Regions from separate parts of the Alteromonas sp. ABH2_165 genome, predicted to be linked through region 2. Evidence: predicted binding sites of a transcription regulator. Region 2 holds the regulator's gene; the other holds the start of a gene.

Region 1 (10,026 bases), on a different contig from region 2:
TAAATGAAGTGGGATTAGCGCTGTATACCATGTCATAGGCAAGCTCACAGTGATCGAACAAGCCTTCGGTCACAACAGGAAGCTCACCGGTCAGACTAGCCGACGTACAGTTAATAATAATATCCGGCTGGTTAGTCTCTGCATCCTTAACGCTCACGGCGCAGAATCCATCCAGTTGAATATCCGAAACAATTGCTTCTGCTTTAGACAAGGTACGGTTTGTCATCATCAGTAATTCAGGCTCTGCTCTGAGGATTGGCTGCACCACACCACGGGCTGCCCCACCAGCGCCAATTAACAAAATACGCTTACCTTTTAACTCTGTAGCATTCAGTAAATCCGCCACCAGCCCCATGCCGTCGGTTGTATAACCAAATAGTGCATTCCCCTCACGATGAAGAGTATTTACTGCCTTAGCAGTTTTCGCTTCCGGATTACAGTTTGCTTCACTTAGCACAAACGCCTTTTCCTTAAAGGGAACCGTAACATTACAGCCCACCGCCAGTTCATCTGCGAAGAATGCGTCGACAGCTTGCTCAAAGCCATCTACTGGTGCCTCAATTTTGTCATAATGAATATCTTCACCGGTTAATTCTGCAAACATATGGTGGATGGCCGGTGATAAACTATGAGAAATTGGATTTCCGAATACAGCGAACTTTTTCATGGGCATTTTTAGCTTGTTAAATAAATCAAAGAAGAATACAGGATCCCCTGCCACACCTTATGAGGCGATTGGCGGAGAGGAAACAGTCAGATTAATTGCTAACCGATTCTATGACATCATGGAGCAAGATCCTATTGCTGAGGAGCTTCTCGCTATCCATCCGCAGCCACTAGATAAAATTCGCCATGTATTTTTTCTATATTTAACGATGTGGCTGGGCGGGCCAAATGAATTTGAAAAACAGTTTGGCCACCCACGTTTGCGCGCGCGTCACCTAGGCTTCCCGGTGACACCAACCCTTAAACGTCAGTGGATGTACTGCATGCGAAAAGCCATGCTACAAACGTTAGACAATATGGCTATTGCTGAGAAGCTACTCGACGCACTGGATCAGTTAGCTGAGCACATGATTAACCGCGAGGAATAAAAAAGCCCTCCAATTCAAGAGGGCAAAAGGCAAGTGCGAAAAACGCATGGAAAGCAAAAGCGAGTTATTAGAAAACGTAGCCCACTGATACGGTGTAAACCCAAGGGTCAATGTCAACGTCTACGCTGCCAGCTACACTAGCAACAGTGAAGTCGGCAGTAGTGTCAATAGCGATATAGCGGGCAGAGGCATTAATCAGCCATTTTTCATCAATTTTATAGTCGAAGCCTACCTGCGCAGACCAACCAAATGAATTGTCGAGATCTAGGTCAGAAAAGGTTTGCCCCTCACGATCGCCTGTAAAGTCTTCATCATAGATAAACGTGTAGTTTAAACCCGCACCAATGTAAGGAATAAAAGCTGAGTTGGTATCAAAGAAGTAAACAGCACTAATCGTTGGAGGTAGATGCGTAACTTCAGCAAGTTTACCGTCACCTAAACCGAGAGCATTATCTTCGGTACCAGTCAGTTCAACATCATGGGTAAACGGCGTTGCAGCCAAAATTTCTACGCCCCAGTTTGAATCCAGCATGTAAACCAGGTTTAAACCAAGCTGAGTATCGTTATCGACACCAACCCCCATACCAACATTGCCGCCTAGCGCGTTTACGTTAACATTGCTAGAATCGTCATTTGGCGCAACCGTAGTTACACCCGCGCGAACAATGATATCACCGGCTTCATAAGCCATGGCAGGAGCAGTAAGAGCAGTCAGAATAAGTGCTGCAAGGGTAGTTCTTTTCATGATTTTCTCTCGTGTATTAACGTTGATGTGCGTACTGTACGCCTCGGGAAAATCAGAATGTTGTTCTAGATCAACAGAAAAAATCTGTTTGAGAATGTGCCCGTTGAGGTTGATCTGAATCAACATCAACGAGTCATAGTGCTTTTAAAGAGAAAGCGAATTCACTGAGAACCAGTGGAGTGAATCATTACCAATCGGTGGGTTTAAGCCAGCTTGAGAGCTTGTCTTCAGGACTGCCAGGGGCTGGTTCAAAACCATACTCCCAACGAGCCAGCGGCGGCATCGACATAAGAATGGATTCAGTACGGCCGCCGGTTTGCAAACCAAACAGCGTGCCTCGGTCATACACCAGGTTGAACTCGACATAACGACCACGGCGATAAAGTTGAAACTGACGTTCCCGCTCGCCAAAAGACTGACCTTTACGACGCTCTACAATAGGCACATAAGCATCGAGGTAACTATTCCCTACAGACTGCATAAATGCGAAGCTTTTTTCGAAGCCCCATTCATTTAAGTCATCAAAGAACAAACCGCCGACACCACGGGTTTCATTGCGATGTTTCAGATAGAAGTAATCGTCGCACCATTTTTTATAATTCGGATAAACTTCATCGCCGTATGGCGCGCAACACTTTTTGGCCGTATCGTGCCAGTGCTGTGCATCTTCCTTAAATGGATAAAAAGGCGTGAGGTCGTATCCGCCACCAAACCACCAAATCGGCGCTTCGCCTTCTTTCTCTGCAATAAAGAAGCGCACATTAGCGTGGGATGTTGGAATGTAGGGGTTGTGTGGATGGATCACCAATGACACGCCCATAGCCTGAAAGCTTCGGCCAGCTAACTCTGGACGTGATGCTGTGGCGGAAGCTGGCATAGCATCACCAAACACATGGCTGAAATTAACACCGCCCTGCTCGATTACGCAGCCATTCTTCATTACTCTAGAACGGCCACCACCGCCCTGCTCTCTCTCCCAGGTGTCTTCTTCAAAAGAACCTTTTCCGTCAGCCAATTCCAGGGTCTGGCAAATATTATCTTGTAGAGAGAGTAAAAAAGCTTTTACTCGAGCGATGGCGTCAGCCGTATCCTCAATGTTCATGGTTTGCATATCTAGTCTCTGATTATCTGCCCGGTTTCGCAGTCACGAATCGTACTGGGACGGGTTTTAGCGCCGGTTTCGCCATCGATATAAATAACGCTATCAGCAAAATAAGCGCGCGCTTGCTGTTGATCTTGCGCAGGCGGCTCGCCGGAAGGATTGGCGCTGGTAGATACCAACGGCTTCCCCAAGCGCTCACAGAGCGCTTTAACCACCGGGTGATCAGTAACGCGAACGGCAATTTTTTCGTGTTCGCCCGTTATCCAACGAGGCGCGGTTTTCGATTTGGGTAGTAACCAGGTGTTGTGACCCGGCCAGGAGGAGAAGATTTCTGCTCTGCGATGAGGCGGCACGGCATTATCATTAACAAATGGCAGTAATCTTGAATACGAATCTGCGATCAGGATCATGCCTTTTTCAATTGGACGCTGTTTTAGCTGTAGCAGCTTATGTACTGCCATTTCGTTATCAGGGTCGCAGCCAATCCCCATTACTGCTTCTGTAGGGTAGACAATTAATACCCCCTTTTCGAACGCACCTTTCAGCGTATCGTTTTGTTGTTCGCTCATTCTTTGGACTCAGCCTGATAGTCACATAATGGTTGAGGGCAGCAGAGTGTTCCTTTCTTATCGATAAGCAATTCCCATCCACATTCTGGGCAGCTACCCGACACAGGCGGGAAATTTACCACATATCGACATTTGGGATAATGATTACAGGCGTAAAACCGCTTCCCATATTTATTTGTGCGTTCGATGATATGCCCGGTTTTACATTGTGGACATAAAACCTGTGTATCTTCCTGTTGCTTGATCGGCTCGATATGATGACACTCAGGGAAATTGGTGCAGCCGATAAACATACCATATCGCCCTTTCTTAATAGCCATCACATTTCCACATTCTGGACAGGCCGAGCCGGCAATTTCTTTTAGCGTTGTAGTTTGCTGATCGTGTAGAGGTTTACTGAAATGGCAATCAGGATAGGCAGTACAGCCAAGAAACGGGCCGTTTTTGCTGTTGCGAAGTTGCATACGACTGCCACATTCCGGGCAGTCGCCAAAGGCGTGCTCAAGCGCATGCTCGTGAGCACTAAAAAGGGAATGATCAATTTTTGACATAAAGAATGTCGGAAACGCTCCTACTTAATGTAGCGTACCGTCTGATTCCTCAAACAAAAGATCTTCCATTTGGGCGTACGCATTTTCTTTACCGGGTACATTGAATAACACCATCAATACTACCCACTTAAGATCTTCAAGGCAGAATTCAGGAGAATCGATTTCCATTACTCTGTCTATCACCATCTCACGCGTTGACGCGTCAAGCACACCAACCTGCTCTAAAAACAGCAGGAAGCCCTGACACTCAACATCAAGACGCATTTGCTCTTCTTGCGTATAAATGCGGCTCACGCCAGATGAGATCCCTTTACAAAAATACGGTTTAATATCCGTCTCTTGCAATGCGGCGAGTTTTTCTAACCAGGCCAACGCTTTGTAGATCTCATCGTGATGAAAACCAGCGCGTATTAACTCATCTGTCAGTTCGTCCTGATCGACGCGGATTTCCGTTTCGCTATGAATGAAATTCTCAAACAGATACATGAGGATGTCGAACATGGTTTATTTCCCCCTCAATTTGACGTAACCACCAGGAACAGCGGCTACGAGACCACGCAGCTCATATTCTAATAATGTTGCCATTACTACTGATATAGGCAGAGCGCTACGTTCGGCTATGATGTCAACGCCAGTAACATCTAACTCCACACTATCTAATAATTTATCGGTTGCCAAGTTTTGTTCTTTACTTTTTTGCTGCGATGTTTCGGGCAGACCATGCGCAGTACTGGCTTGCGGACTCAATTCTTCAATAATGTGTTCAGCCGATATAACCAGTTTAGCACCTTGCTGAATAAGTGCATGACACCCACTTGTTTGCGAGTTGCTGATATTACCTGGCACTGCGAACACATCACGCCCCATATTTGCGGCCAAATTCGCAGTTATCAAGGTGCCACTTTTCAACGACGCTTCTACAACCAATGTTCCTGCCGATACAGACGCAATCAGGCGGTTTCGCCGAGGGAAATGAAATCGTTTCGCCGGTGTACCGGGGAAAAACTCAGAGGCAATCAGACCTCCCCCTTCGACAATGTGCCTGGCAAGACTATGGTTACGCCGGGGATAGATGATGTCAGCACCTGTCCCCAAAAAGGCGATAGTTCTGCCTTCAAATGGCATTGCCCCCTTATGCGCCGCACTGTCGATACCGGTGGCTAAGCCACTGGTGATAGTGATACCAGCCTGCGCTAACTGTGTAGCAAACATCTCAGCGTGCTGTAGTCCAGAGAACGTTGCTCGTCGGCTACCAACAACGGCGATTTGTATATCAGATAATCTTGATACGTTGCCAACAGCAAAAAGTACCAACGGGGGCGATGACAACAACGAGAATCCGGTTGGCCAGTGCGCATGCTCACAGGTAAGAATATGGTGCTGCTCACTTTGCTCAAGCCAGTTAATAGCCTGATTTACCGCCTTTACATCGATATGTAGACGTAGGGTAGCCAATGCTGTTCTTACAGGCTCAGGAATAGCGTCAGACGATAACACTTGCTGATTAAACATGATGTCCTCTGCGCTCAGTGAGTATGCAGAAAGCATGCGGTGCCACTTTTGCGGCGACATTTTAGGAACGGTGGCCATGGCAAGCCATGCAGCGAGGGATGAATAATGGGAGGAAAAGTGCATGCCGTAACTCCTTGGTTACGGCATGGCTATTTAGTTAAGGGTTGGCGACAATCGCGCCGGTTTTCACCAGCTCCCTTGCGCGGGTAATAATACCGTAACTCGCTTTTTCAAAGGTTTTGAAGATAACAATTTCGCCAATTTTTATGCCTGGCTGATGCACCGTACTGCCATCGTTAAACACGCTGTAAAGCGCATTATTTTCGCCGGCATATTTGGGGGATTCACCATCAATGATGTCTGGCCCTTGTGCATAAAGCCCCATGACTGTGCCAGGCTGAACCTGTTCTGCGCCCAAGTCGACGATGACTACATCATCTTTTCCAAGCAATTCATGCTGATGCAGGTTACCCACCACGAACCCTCGCTGTTCAGGCTTCGCTGCCTGAAGCATGAGATCTTGTTTACCGGTAAACTCGCCATCGTATAGGCGGTCACCGCGGCGGGCTTCAAAATTAGATTTAGATACCTTAACGAGCCATTGAAACGGTACCGTGTCGTCAATCATATCGGCATCGGCGACGTGATAAACCTGGATGCCGAGGATATCGCCATTCAGGTTTTCAATAGTAGATTGTCTTCTCAGCACGCGATACTGATCGGAAGATCGGCCGTAGCTGCGACTAATCACGATATCATCTGTCACGAAACGGATATCACCCGTTTGGTTACCTAAAATGTGAGGCAGCTTTTCGTACACCTCTTCATCCAGCAATTCGTTCTGATTGATGTAAGGCGCAATCGCGGTCCAGGGCAACATGCCGATAGGATCTGGTTTATTCTGCTTTCTCAGTGATGGCCCGAGGGTTAAATGTTTCTTCTCCCGCTGTACAACAAGTACAGGCTGCCCGTCAACAATTCGGATAACCAGCACGTCGCCGGGGTAAATAAGATGAGGGTTTATGATTTGCGTGTTGTTGCGCCATAACTCTGGCCACAGCCAAGGCTTATCCAGAAAAAGACTCGCAATGTCCCACAACGTGTCGTGACGTTTTACGGTATAGGTTTGTGGTGCACCTTCTTTTAACGTCACCGCCTGGGCCAACCCCGACAAACAACCGACAAGCATACCTAGCAAGACTGCGGCAGTGGTTAAACGCTTCTTTATGAATCCTGTTTTCATGCTGGCACCAGCCACTCCTGTTGAAATTTTCGTCATTGCCTCTATATCGGCGGTGTAACGTATTTTTACAGTCCGAAACGCCTTATTACTTAGCTTTGATTGAAGCAGGCCTCTAGGACTAAAGCATAGCGCCAATGCATCAGGAAACAAAAAAATGCACGGCTGAACCCGTTATACGATAGAATAGTAACTTAAACGAATGTGTAAATAGCGCTGGCTATTGGATCGTATATAAATTCATACACGCAAGCGAAGTAGAACGACAGATGGCAATATTAGACGTTTTAAGTTTTCCCGACGAACGGTTACGCACTGTAGCGAAGCCGGTAAAGTCAGTTAATGATGAAATCAAACAACTTGTTTCGGACATGTTCGAAACCATGCGCGACGAGAAAGGCATTGGCCTGGCAGCAACGCAGGTAGATCGTCATGTTCAGGTGGTGGTGATGGATGTGTCTGAAGATCAGGACACGCCTCGGGTTTTCATTAATCCGGTTATCACCGAAAAAGACGGTTCCACGATCAGTGAAGAAGGCTGCTTATCGGTACCGGGCAATTACGCCAAGGTGGATCGCGCCGAGCGTGTTACCGTTAAGGCCCTCGATGCCGACGGCAAAGAATTTGAGCTTGAAGCTGATGGCCTGTTGGCTATTTGTATTCAGCACGAACTCGATCACCTGAAAGGTAAGCTGTTTATTGATTACCTCTCTCCTCTCAAGCGTCAGCGTATTCGTAAAAAGCTTGAGAAAGAAGCCCGACTGGCTGCGAAAGAAGCATAAGGTACGCTGTGACTTCACCACTACGAATTATCTTTGCAGGTACGCCTGAATTTGCTGCCGATCACTTATGTTCTTTGTTAAAAACAGAGCACGAAGTTATTGCCGCCTATACGCAACCCGATCGCCCGGCAGGACGTGGGAAAAAGCTCACTCCCAGCCCGGTAAAAGTGCTAGCGGAAGAAAGCCAAATTCCGGTTTTCCAACCGGCATCGCTTAAAAATGAAGAAGCGCAGGCAGAACTGGCTGCATTGAATGCCGATGTAATGGTAGTTGTGGCGTACGGTTTACTGCTACCTAAAGCCGTACTCGATATGCCGCGCTATGGTTGCATCAACGTTCACGGTTCTATTTTGCCCAAATGGCGAGGTGCTGCACCTATCCAACGTTCTATTTGGGCAGGCGATGACGAAGCCGGCGTTACCATCATGCAAATGGATGTGGGTTTGGATACCGGCGATATGCTGCATATTGCTAAACTCCCGATTGAAGCTTCAGACACCAGTGCCACTTTGTACAATAAATTGGCTGAGTTAGGTCCGGTTGCTTTGGTAGACGTACTTAATGATCTTGAGCGTTACCTTGGCGCTGCAGAAAAGCAAAATGACGACGAAGCCACCCATGCTAAGAAACTAAGCAAAGAAGAAGCGCTTATTGACTGGCAGGCAACGGCGGAACAGATTGAGCGGAATATTCGTGCGTTTAATCCCTGGCCGGTTGCATGGATGCAGTTAGGAAGCGACAACGTGAAGGTATGGTCTGCATCGGTTAGCGAAGCAACGTCAACACAAACGCCTGGCACCGTAGTCAAAGCGGATAAGCACGGTATTGTGGTTGCCACCGGCAGTAAAGATCTGCAAATCAATCAATTACAAATTCCGGGTAAAAAAGCCCTACCGGCGGCAGATGTTCTTAATGCTCGCCCTCAGTGGTTCGAAACCGGCAAGCCCATCGGCGGCAATTAAGTTATGACAATCCCCTTACCCCGTCAGAAAAACCTGCGCGCCGATACCGCGTGGGTTATTTATCAGATCCTCGAAAATGGTAAATCCAGTCGTGAATGCTTAGCAAAAGTACAGCGTCGATATCAGGGGAAAGATAACGCGTGGATTCAAGAAATGTCGCTGGGAGTGATGCGCCAGTTGCCTTTATTGCAAACTTGGTTACGTCAGCTGCTGGATAAACCGTTAAAAGGCAATAAGAAGGTGCTTGAACATCTGATTTTGCTTGGGCTGTATCAGATTGCATTTAGTCGTGTGTCGTCACATGCCGCTGTCAGTGAAACCGTCAACGCTGCTTCTTATCTTGGCGGCATGCAACTAAAAGGTTTAGTGAATGCCATCCTACGTAATTTCGAGCGACAGGCGCTGGCAACACAACCCGTAGAAGATCCTATCATCGCCAGTGGATTGCCCAAGTGGTTCTATAAACGTGTTGTTACGGCCTACCCTGATCACTACGAATCGGTTGTTGAACAAACCAATGCTCAAGCGCCTATCTGGCTTCGAGTGAATACCTGCCAGGTTTCACGTGAAACGTTTTGTGCAGCATTAACACAACAAGACATTGCGTTTTCGCTGTCAGAACAACACCCGCAGGCAGTGATACTGGTTAAGCGCCAGGATATTACCGCCCTTCCTGGCTATGAGAAAGGTTGGTTCGCCGTGCAAGACGGGGCGGCTCAATTGGCAGCGCAATATTTGGCACCACAGCCAAACGACCGAGTTTTGGATTGCTGTGCGGCGCCCGGTGGAAAAACCGGACATATTTTTGAGATCCAGCCTGCCGTTGGCTCTTGCCTCGCCATCGATAGCGATGCCATTCGTTTAGAGCGGGTTAAAGAAAACATGACTCGCCTACAGCACAAACCAGAAATAAAAACAGGTGATGCGCTTAGACCGGATCAATGGTGGGATGGCCAACTATTCGATCGTATTTTGCTTGATGCCCCCTGCTCTGCAACCGGAGTAATTCGTCGTCATCCAGATATACGCTGGTTACGTAAATCCACTGATATTGCAGCACTCGGCGCACTGCAGTCGGAAATTATGGATGTCATATGGTCATTGCTTAAACCCGGCGGCACACTGCTTTATGCCACCTGCTCCATACTGCCTGAAGAAAATCATCAGCAAGTTGCCGCGTTTTTAGCGCGCACTGAAGATGCAGAATTGTCTTCGCTTACTGAAACCGACTCCACCGAAAAACCTGGTCGCCAGATTTTACCTGGCGAGCAACAAATGGATGGTTTCTACTACGCGAGACTGATAAAGTCTTCTCACTAATAAGATAAAGAGTCTGAAATAAATCAATGAAAATCATCATTCTTGGCGCAGGACAGGTCGGTGGTACGCTGGCAGAAAACCTGGTTGGTGAAAAGAACGAGATAACCGTTATTGATTCAGACCCGACCATCTTACGAGCGCTACAAGAC
Region 2 (10,026 bases):
TGCATTCTCAAATGTAACCCCTTCGCGAAGTTAATCCTTGCATTAAAAATGCCCTGCGATGTCAGGGCATTTTTGTTTCAAAAAACATCACATAGGGTGTCTCTTCATTTTCTACATGGATGAGCATCTTCCAGCGCATTGTCGGCTCTGAACAACTCCCCAGCATAAACCAACCTGACCAATCGCCATTGTCCTGTTGTTCGGCTAGCACGGGAATCTTACCCATATACATGTTTACCCCTTCAATCCAGATACTTTGCACTTGTTTTGAAAGTGGTAACGACAAGTTAACGGTTATCGATTCTTCGACAACCGGTGATTGAGCAAATTCCGCATCAATATTGTCGTTTTTCATTACGATACTGCAATGCAGATTGACAAACTCACACTGATTGCCTAAACCCTTTGTTGGGGTTGGCGTTATGCGAAAGTACTGGGTGCAATAAACGAGAATGGCTATGGCTAATATCAGTGTGGGAACCAGAAGTTTCTTCGCTTTATTTGTTGTAATCATGTGAAAAAAACATCCTATTCTTTCGTGGTTCAATGATACTTTTGACGGAGATCAACCGCGACTAGTTTATGGTATCTTTTTGTTAATAAAAATCTTATTATCCGCCTACCAGCTGACCTGTACAAAAACACCACACTTAATAAAAGGTTCAGTGTTTAGCCTGCAACTTGCATTAAAGCCTAAAAGTGGCAGTTGGAAACCCATTTACCATTGAAGTGGAATATCAATCAAATGAGTGAAATAAGCCAAGCACAACCTGACTACAACTATAAAGTTGTCAGGCAATTTACCATCATGACTATTGTCTGGGGTATTATCGGCATGGGCCTGGGAGCTTTTATTGCAGCACAATTGTTTGCACCCGCCCTCAACTTCGATACACCCTGGTTAACCTTCTCGCGCTTAAGACCGTTACACACGAACGCGGTAATCTTCGCTTTCGGCGGATGTGCGCTGTTTGCTACCTCTTATTACATCGTGCAGCGAACGTCTCAAGTGCGTTTATTCAGCGACAAGCTCGCTGCCTTTACGTTCTGGGGATGGCAGGCGGTTATCGTTGCCGCTGTGGTTACTTTACCGTTCGGTATCACCGCCAGTAAAGAGTATGCTGAATTAGAGTGGCCAATTGATATTTTAATCACCTTGGTATGGCTCGCGTATATCATTAATTTTTTCGGTACCATCATTATTCGAAAAGTGTCGCACATATACGTAGCTAACTGGTTCCTTGGCGCATTCATGCTAACGGTTGCGGTGCTGCATATTGGTAACAGCATGGCGATTCCAGTGTCGTTCACTAAATCTTACTCACTGTATGCAGGTGCAGTGGATGCCATGATGCAATGGTGGTACGGCCACAACGCGGTTGGTTTTTTCCTGACAGCGGGCTTCCTGGGCATGATGTACTACTTCGTGCCAAAACAAGCTGGTCGTCCGGTTTATTCTTACCGACTTTCCATAATTCACTTTTGGGCACTCATTTCACTGTATATCTGGGCGGGTCCGCACCACTTGCATTACACCGCACTACCAGATTGGACTCAGTCTTTGGGTATGGTGATGTCAGTGATCCTGTTTGTTCCCTCCTGGGGCGGCATGATCAACGGTATCATGACCCTATCTGGTGCATGGCATAAACTCCGCACTGACCCCGTTCTGCGTTTCCTCATTGTTTCACTGTCGTTCTACGGTATGTCTACCTTCGAAGGACCAATGATGGCAATCAAAACCGTAAACGCCCTGTCTCACTACACAGACTGGACCATTGGTCACGTACACTCCGGTGCTCTGGGCTGGGTTGCCATGGTATCGATTGGTTCTATTTACCACCTCATCCCAGTACTGTTTGGACAACGGGCCATGTACTCAACCAAGCTGGTTAACGTGCACTTCTGGTTAGCCACCATCGGCGTAGTGCTGTACATCGTCGCCATGTGGATGTCGGGTGTTCTGCAAGGTTTGATGTGGCGTGCAGTTAATGCTGACGGCACGCTAACCTACAGTTTTGTTGAGTCGCTTGAAGCATCCTATCCTTTCTATGTGGTTCGTTTCATCGGTGGTGTGTTCGTGGTAGCCGGTATGCTGGTGATGGCTTATAACACCTGGAAAACGGTACGTGCGCCGAAAGGCAGCATTGCACCTGAGCCAGCAGCGCAAGCAGCATAAGGAGACGTTGTCGTGAAAAATCCACATGAGTTAATTGAAAAGAACGTCGGCCTGTTAACCGTTCTAATTCTTATTGCAATCAGCTTCGGTGCCTTGGTGCAAATCATGCCGCTGATGTTTCAGCAGCAAGTGCTTGAGCCGGTAAAAGGCCTTAAGCCTTATACCGCGCTTCAACTGGAAGGCCGTGATATTTACATTCGTGAAGGATGTGTAGGTTGTCACAGTCAGATGATTCGTCCGTTTCGTGCTGAAACTGAACGTTATGGCCATTACTCAGTCGCCGGTGAATCTGTTTGGGAGCATCCGTTCCTGTGGGGTTCTAAACGTACGGGGCCAGATCTGGCTCGCGTAGGCGGTCGATACAGTGATGAATGGCATCGCGTTCACCTGCTTAATCCTCGTAACGTGGTTCCTGAATCCAATATGCCGGGCTTTCCCTGGCTGGCGGAAAACACCCTGACGGGTGAAGACACGGCCAAGAAAATGGAAGTGTTCCGCGGATTCGGTGTGCCTTATACCGATGAAGATATTGCTGGTGCACAAGACGCAGTTAAGGGCAAAACAGAAATGCAGGCTCTTATTGCATACCTTCAATCCCTCGGCACATATCTGAATTGATTATGGATCAGGGAATTGCAGGCAGCATATTTACTGTCGTCGTGTTTGTATCCTTTGTTGGCGTAGTTTGGTGGGCATTTAACGGTCGAAATAAGCAAAGATTCGACGAAGCCGCCAACCTACCGTTTGCTGACGAAGAAAAAGAAGAATCGCAAAAAAATAAGCAGGAGTCTTGAACTCATGACCACGTTTTGGACAATATGGATTTCAGTGATAACACTGGGTCTCATCATCGGATGCTTCTTCCTGTTGCGTTGGGCGCTGGCCAACAAAACAGGCGTGCCTGAAGGTGAGTCTATGGGCCACGCTTTCGATGGAATTGAAGAGATTAACAATCAACTCCCTCGTTGGTGGACCATCCTTTTTTACATCACAATTGTGTGGGGTTTTATTTATCTGGCGTTGTACCCTGGTTTGGGCGCGTATCAGGGGCTCTTAGGCTGGAAAAGCTCCAACCAAGGTGTACTTTCTTTAGAAGAATCGGCGCAAGCGCGCGCAGATGCCAAAGAAGAAGGGTTGCTGGTTGAGTACGACCGTGAACTCGATAAAGCCGCCGACGTTTACGACCCCATTTTTGAAGAGTATGCCAAAGTGCCGGTTGAAGAACTGGTTAACGATCCGGAAGCGGTAAAAATAGGTCAGCGTCTGTTTTTACAAAACTGTGCGCAGTGTCACGGCTCCGACGCCCGCGGTGCGAACGTTGGCTTCCCTAATCTCACCGATGACGACTGGTTATATGGTGGCAGTGGTGCGAAGATCAAAGAAACACTGATGCTTGGCCGTCGCCCTATCATGCCCGCCTGGATTGACGCCATGGGCGAACAAGGTATCAAAGAAACGGTTGCCTATGTGCTTAGTTTAAGTGGCCGCGAGCAAGAACCTGAAATGACCGCACTTATCGATGCTGGTAAGGCACGTTTCATGGTGTGTGCAGCTTGTCACGGTATGGACGGTAAAGGGAACCAAATGCTCGGTGCACCGAACCTGACAGACAATGTGTGGTTGTATGGCTCCACTGAGCAATCCGTTACTGACACCCTGACTTATGGGCGTAACGGCGTGATGCCTTCATTCAAGAAAACCTTGGGTGACGATAAAATTCACGTTGTAGCAACTTATGTATACAGCTTGTCTCATTAAACGCTGACAGCACACCAAAAGCCCCGTGTTTGCGGGGCTTTTTTGTGGGAGAATGGGAAAAATATTGATAGAAATCATAAAACAACCGTGGTTAATCCTTTAGTCTTGGCGCTCATTCCGGGCATTAATTGAATGTGAAGTGTTATGCATACTCCCTGGTACAAACAGTTCTGGCCGTGGTTCCTTATCGCCGTGCCGGTTATCACCGTCATCATGAGTGGTTTTCTCATCCATTTTGCAACGTCTACACAAGATACGCTGGTCATCGATGATTACTACAAAGAAGGTAAAGCCATCAATGCAAGGCTCGATAAAGTCGAAGCAGCGCGCCGACTGAATATCACCACCGATTTAATGGTAGAAGACAACCGGGTTTCAGTGAAATTTCATTCAGGTATACCGCAGGAAGGTACGGCGCTCAAAATTGCGTTTTATCATGTTACCCTGGCTGAACGGGATACCGAACTCCTCTTAACCCGGGATGCCTCGGGTGTGTATCGGGGAACCACTGAAGCCGTACTCGACGGAAAGTGGCGAATCAGCCTTACCCCAATCGATGAAGCCTGGAAGATTCAAAATACCGTACTATTGCCTCAATCTCAGAAAATCGCCTTTAATCCGTGAGTACTGAATCTTGCTATCACTGTGGGGAACCGAACGACCACCGTCAGCTTTTCTCCACAATTGTCCTTGGTGAGCCCAGACAATTTTGCTGTCCGGGTTGTTTAGCTGTCGCCGAAGCCATTGTTGATAACGGCCTGGAAGATTACTATCAATTTCGTACCGAGCCCGCCGCGAAAGGCACTACTTCACCTGAAAGTGCACTGGATAAATTAGTACTTTATGACGAACCGGCACTCCAGGAAGAATTTGTCTACGACGAAGGTAAGCACAAGCAAATAGAATTTACTCTCGAAGGCATTACCTGTGCCGCCTGCGGCTGGCTAATTGAAAAGCAGTTATCAAAGGTAAGCGGTATAAAACAAATCGCAGTTAATGTGGCGCAACGGCGGGCCGTCGTGACCTGGGAGCCCGATACACTATCGCTAAGCCAAATTATGGCATCACTTCAGCGTATTGGTTACCCAGCATTACCTTTTCAGCCCGACCAACATGAAGCCACTTACAAAGCTGAAGATAAGCAATTCCTGAAAAAGCTGGGGTTAGCTGGCCTGATGACCATGCAAGTTATGATGCTTGCCGCCGCGCTGTATTTTGATCTTCTGGATGCAATGGATGCACAAACGGTGTCTTACTTTCACTGGATTGCGTTAGTGCTTACCACTCCCGTCGTATTTTATTCAGGCAGTACGTTTTATCTGGGGGCACTGAAAGCGCTAGCGGCCCGCAGCGTGAATATGGATGTACCCATCACCATTGCGGTGTTCGCTACGTATTTGTCTGGCACCTGGGCAACCATTTCCGGTGGCGGCGATGTATTTTTCGAAAGCATCTGCATGTTTATCTTTCTGCTTTTGCTCAGTCGGTTTCTCGAACACCGAAGCCGTCATCGAGCGGCGCAAATCTCTGCCAATATGCTGCAATACATACCGGTTACGGCGAATAAACTGAACGCCGACGGCACATTGGTGCAAAGCCTTGCCAAAGCGTTAAAAATTAACGATACCGTGGTGATAAAAGCCGGAGAGACGGTGCCTGTCGACGGCATCATTGTGGATGGCAGCAGCGAATTTGATGAATCTATGCTTACGGGTGAGTTCAACCCGAGCAGAAAAACCGTCGGCGACACGATTTTTGGTGGTACCAATAATCTCAATAACAGCGTAACAATACACGTTACGCAAACGCTCAAACATGCGCTGGTTAACCAAATTATCCGCCTGCAAAGTGTTGCTATGGCTTCAAAACCCAAGGTCGCGCAGTTAGCGGATAGATTTTCCAGCTTGTTTGTATCGTTGGTACTTTTCATTGCAGCGCTGACCTTCGTTTACTGGTACTGGCAGGACGATCCGCGTGCATTCTGGATCACGATTTCCGTATTGGTTGCAACCTGCCCTTGCGCGCTTGGGTTAGCAACCCCCACTGCACTTACCTGCGCCATGGCGACGCTTAACAAGCAGGGAATATTGCTGAAGCGAGCCGATGCCCTAGAGCAACTCGCCAGTATTACAACCGTTGTGATGGACAAAACCGGCACACTGACAGAGGGTCGTTTTGCCATCACCGAATGCTGGTTTGCTGATAAAGAACAACAAGACATTATCATGCACGTGATGGCGTCGTTGGAATCCCGTTCAGAGCACCCTATCGCCGCCGCATTTAGCGCAGACGATCTTGCTCCGGTAACGAATGTGACGATAACGGCGGGTAAAGGAATCGAAGGCGATATACATGGCCAATGTTACAAAGCGGGCTCAGCACGTTTTACAGCCTGCGATAAGTTAGAAATTCCGATAATCGCTAATGTATACCTTGTGTCGAATGATAAATGCCTTGCCGCATTCAGAGTGACTGATCAAATAAAATCGGATGCTGAAGACGTTCTAAGCGCGTTCTCGAACTACAAAAAAGTGTTGTTGAGCGGTGATATCCAGCAAAACGTAGACGACATTGCCGCGCAATTACACATCGATGAAGCCATAGGTGGAAACAGTCCAGAAGATAAGCTCAATGTTGTACATGCGCGCCAGGCAGCTAATGAGCACATTTTGATGATGGGAGATGGAATCAATGATGCGCCAGTACTGGCTGCCGCGGATGTTTCGGTGGCGGTTGGCAATGCTACAGACATTGCCAGAAGCGCCGCTGATGTGATTTTCCTCAATGAGAAGCTTACGTTGATGCGTCATTTGTTGAGCATGGCGAGCCGGGTGAAACGTGTAATCCGCCAGAATATGGCGTGGGCCATTGGCTATAACCTGATTGTATTACCCTTTGCAGTCAGTGGCATTTTAACGCCCTGGATGGCCGTTATTGGCATGAGCCTCAGCAGCATTATTGTGGTGACTAATTCTACCAAACTGTTAAAGTAATTCTTATGAGTATAATTTATGTACTAATTCCGCTGGCCATTATCATTGTGGCTATTGCTATCGGGGTATTCTTTTGGGCTGTGAAATCTAATCAGTTCGAGGATCTCGATCGTCAGGGGTACAGCATACTCTTTGACGATGACCTGTCGCCCGAAGAGAAAAAACTCGCTGAAGAACGAAAGAAACTGAATGAGTGAGTTTTCTTTTCTATCGGCCTTTTTGGTTGGTATTGCCGGTGGTGTCCATTGCATTGGCATGTGTGGTGGCGTTTCAATTGCGCTTTCTGGCGCAATTCCCAGAAATGCCAATGGCTTTCCTTATGCACTGGCCTACAACTTTGGTCGCATTACCAGTTATATTCTGGCTGGTGCAATTACGGGGGCAGTTGCGCAAATCGCCAAAAAGTACCTGCCATTATCGGGGCCGATCCTCGCTATTCTAAGTGGAATCATGCTGTTATCTATGGCGTGTTATCTTGGCAATTGGTGGAGAGGCATTACTCATATTGAGAAGCTAGGCAGTCATTTATGGAAATCTATACAGCCAACCGCTAAACGTTTTTTACCTTTCAGGTCTCCTCTCTCCGCTATTCCTTATGGTATGATTTGGGGGTGGTTACCGTGTGGGCTGGTTTATTCCACTCTCACCTGGGCATTAGCGTCTGGTACAGCCTTTTCTGGCGCGGTGATCATGGCGGGATTTGGATTAGGTACACTTCCCGCGTTACTTGCCACCTGGGCAGGAGCGAACTGGGTCCTAAAAGGGTTCAGACAGCCGATGGTACGGCAACTAATCGCATTGAGTCTGCTGATATACGCGCTTTATATTTTATGGCGGGCAGTCAGTAGTTTTTAAAAGCAGTTACGTAAAAATGGTAAGTAAGCATGCAAAAGCGTTCGGATTTCTCTATCCACTGTCAAAACTGCAGTTTTAGTCACTTATGTCTTCCAGTTGCTTTAAACAAAACTGAAATTGAATCGCTGGACGATATCGTTGAACGAAAAAAGCCGCTTCATAAACATGACACCTTGGTTGAAGCGGGTGATAAATTCACGTCCTTGTACGCTGTACGTGCTGGCTCTTTCAAATCATTTGTGACCGACAGAGAAGGTGAAGAGCAAATTATTAGTTTCCACTTTCCGGGTGACATTATCGGTTTCGATGGATTACGCGACGATACGCATCAGAGTTATACCCAGGCGCTGGAAACGGCCATGGTTTGTGAACTTCCCTATGCCACGCTGGAAAAGATGTCAGAACAGTTTCCTAAGTTGCGAAACCAGGTCATGCGCTTTATGAGTGCTGAAATCAAGCAAGATCATCAAATGATGATGTTATTGAATAAACGCACCGCAGAAGAGCGATTGATTTACTTTATTGCTCACCTTTCTGGTCGTTTTGAAGAGCGCGGTTTCTCACATCGCCAGTTTAATCTAAGTATGACTAGAAACGAAATTGGTAATTATCTTGGCCTGACGGTAGAAACCATCAGCCGCTTGCTAACCCGTTTCCAGAAAGAAGGGATCATAAAAGTCGACGGCAAGCTGATCACCATTTTGGATTTTGAGGGCATGGATAAGCGTTTACACTCTATGGATATCCCCACTACCTGCGTTGACTGATATCCGAACAGTCTATTGATCTGAAACAACGTCTCTCCTGGGAGGTTTACTATACTAAAGATGTAAGCCGTATCGCAGTCCATAGACTAAGGAGGGACGTCATGATCACTTACAACCGCATTCTCGCCGTTGTCCAACCGGACAAATCCGAACAGCCCGCCCTTTCAAGAGCCATTGAAATAGCAAATAAAACCGGTGCTGAAGTCCATGCATTGCTGGTTGTTTATGACTTTTCTTACGACATGACCACCATGCTCACACGCGCTGAGCGAGAGGCAATGCGAAAAGCGGTAACCAATGATCGCAAGCAATGGGCTGAAAATACATTCAGTCACTATGACGGATGCCCGGTAAAAGTGTCTGTCGTCTGGAATGACAAAAGATACGAAGCCATTATTCGCTTTGCGGTAGAACAAAATATTGATCTTGTAGTTAAGTCAACCCGGCAGCATCACGAACTCAGCACCGTCATTTTCACACCCACAGATTGGAACTTACTCCGTAAGTGCCCCACCCCAGTGTTGCTGGTAAAAGACCATGTGTGGCCAGAAAATGGCACTGTGGTTGCAGCAGTCAATGTAGGTACTGAAGATAAAGAACATGCCGAACTGAATAACAAGATTACGGTTGTCGCCACCGACTATGCCAACATGCTAAGTGGTCAGGTGCATTTGGCAAATGCTTACCCGTCTACACCGTTGAATATTGCCATTGAAATCCCGGATTTTAACGCCCAAACCTATCAAAATTCCGTTAGGGATCATCATCTTAAAGAAATGGAAGCCCACAGTGCAAAATACGGTATTGGTATTGCCAACTGTCACGTTATTGAAGGCCTGCCAGAAAAAGCGGTATCACGCATCAGTGAACAGTTAAATGCTGAGCTGGTGGTTATTGGCACGGTTGGCCGCACCGGATTATCTGCAGCGTTCATTGGCAACACGGCTGAACACGTACTCGACAGCTTAAATTGTGATGTCCTCGCTATTAAGCCCGACGGATTTGTCTCGCCTATCAGGTAAGGTATTCACGCTGCCGCACGACTCTCTATGGCGGCAGCGCCCTTCGTTTTGTATAATGCCACTTTTATTTTTCCCATCGTCAATTCTGAAGTGTCATGAATCAATTAACATCAGCCGAATCCGGTACATCGAGCCACAGCGCCGAAAGCAAACAGAAGTACAATTTCAATAAGTTGCAGAAGCGCTTGCGTCGTAACGTGGGTAAAGCCATTGATGACTTCAAGATGATTGAAGACGGAGATAAAGTCATGGTGTGTCTGTCAGGGGGTAAAGACAGCTACACCATGTTAGACATTCTCCTTTTTTTACGAAAAATTGCGCCGATCCACTTTGATATCGTGGCGGTGAATCTTGACCAAAAGCAACCCGGCTTTCCTGAGCACGTTTTACCGGAATACCTGGCATCACTGGGCATCGATTATAAAATCGTAGAAGAAGACACCTACTCCATT

Evidence for each region. Region 2 encodes FNR, which switches genes on or off when oxygen is low (the NO sensors DNR and NnrR bind a similar motif). Its sites were predicted from a motif close to TTGATCTAGATCAA; they were not measured.
Region 1: a site for FNR is predicted at 1,949-1,962, ahead of ACXAFQ_RS04550 (OmpW family outer membrane protein). Genes of this name have one in related genera too.

Annotation. Positions count from the first base shown of each region.
Region 1 is NZ_JBSWWF010000002.1:984-11,009, forward strand. Features, by position in the region: gene aroE (shikimate dehydrogenase) at 1-667, opposite strand, end outside; gene ACXAFQ_RS04545 (group II truncated hemoglobin) at 666-1,094, shown strand; gene ACXAFQ_RS04550 (OmpW family outer membrane protein) at 1,162-1,839, opposite strand; gene hemF (oxygen-dependent coproporphyrinogen oxidase) at 2,027-2,941, opposite strand; gene tsaC (L-threonylcarbamoyladenylate synthase type 1 TsaC) at 2,953-3,510, opposite strand; gene ACXAFQ_RS04565 (DNA topoisomerase family protein) at 3,507-4,061, opposite strand; gene ACXAFQ_RS04570 (DUF494 family protein) at 4,086-4,562, opposite strand; gene dprA (DNA-processing protein DprA) at 4,566-5,696, opposite strand; gene ACXAFQ_RS04580 (LysM peptidoglycan-binding domain-containing protein) at 5,731-6,816, opposite strand; gene def (peptide deformylase) at 7,083-7,595, shown strand; gene fmt (methionyl-tRNA formyltransferase) at 7,604-8,557, shown strand; gene rsmB (16S rRNA (cytosine(967)-C(5))-methyltransferase RsmB) at 8,561-9,877, shown strand; gene trkA (Trk system potassium transporter TrkA) at 9,904-10,026, shown strand, end outside.
Region 2 is NZ_JBSWWF010000009.1:106,581-116,606, forward strand. Features, by position in the region: gene bfr (bacterioferritin) at 1-17, shown strand, start outside; gene ACXAFQ_RS17210 (hypothetical protein) at 62-514, opposite strand; gene ccoN (cytochrome-c oxidase, cbb3-type subunit I) at 746-2,179, shown strand; gene ccoO (cytochrome-c oxidase, cbb3-type subunit II) at 2,192-2,797, shown strand; gene ACXAFQ_RS17225 (CcoQ/FixQ family Cbb3-type cytochrome c oxidase assembly chaperone) at 2,800-2,973, shown strand; gene ccoP (cytochrome-c oxidase, cbb3-type subunit III) at 2,978-3,937, shown strand; gene ACXAFQ_RS17235 (FixH family protein) at 4,082-4,561, shown strand; gene ACXAFQ_RS17240 (heavy metal translocating P-type ATPase) at 4,558-6,930, shown strand; gene ccoS (cbb3-type cytochrome oxidase assembly protein CcoS) at 6,936-7,127, shown strand; gene ACXAFQ_RS17250 (sulfite exporter TauE/SafE family protein) at 7,120-7,785, shown strand; gene fnr (fumarate/nitrate reduction transcriptional regulator Fnr) at 7,815-8,552, shown strand; gene uspE (universal stress protein UspE) at 8,654-9,574, shown strand; gene ttcA (tRNA 2-thiocytidine(32) synthetase TtcA) at 9,670-10,026, shown strand, end outside.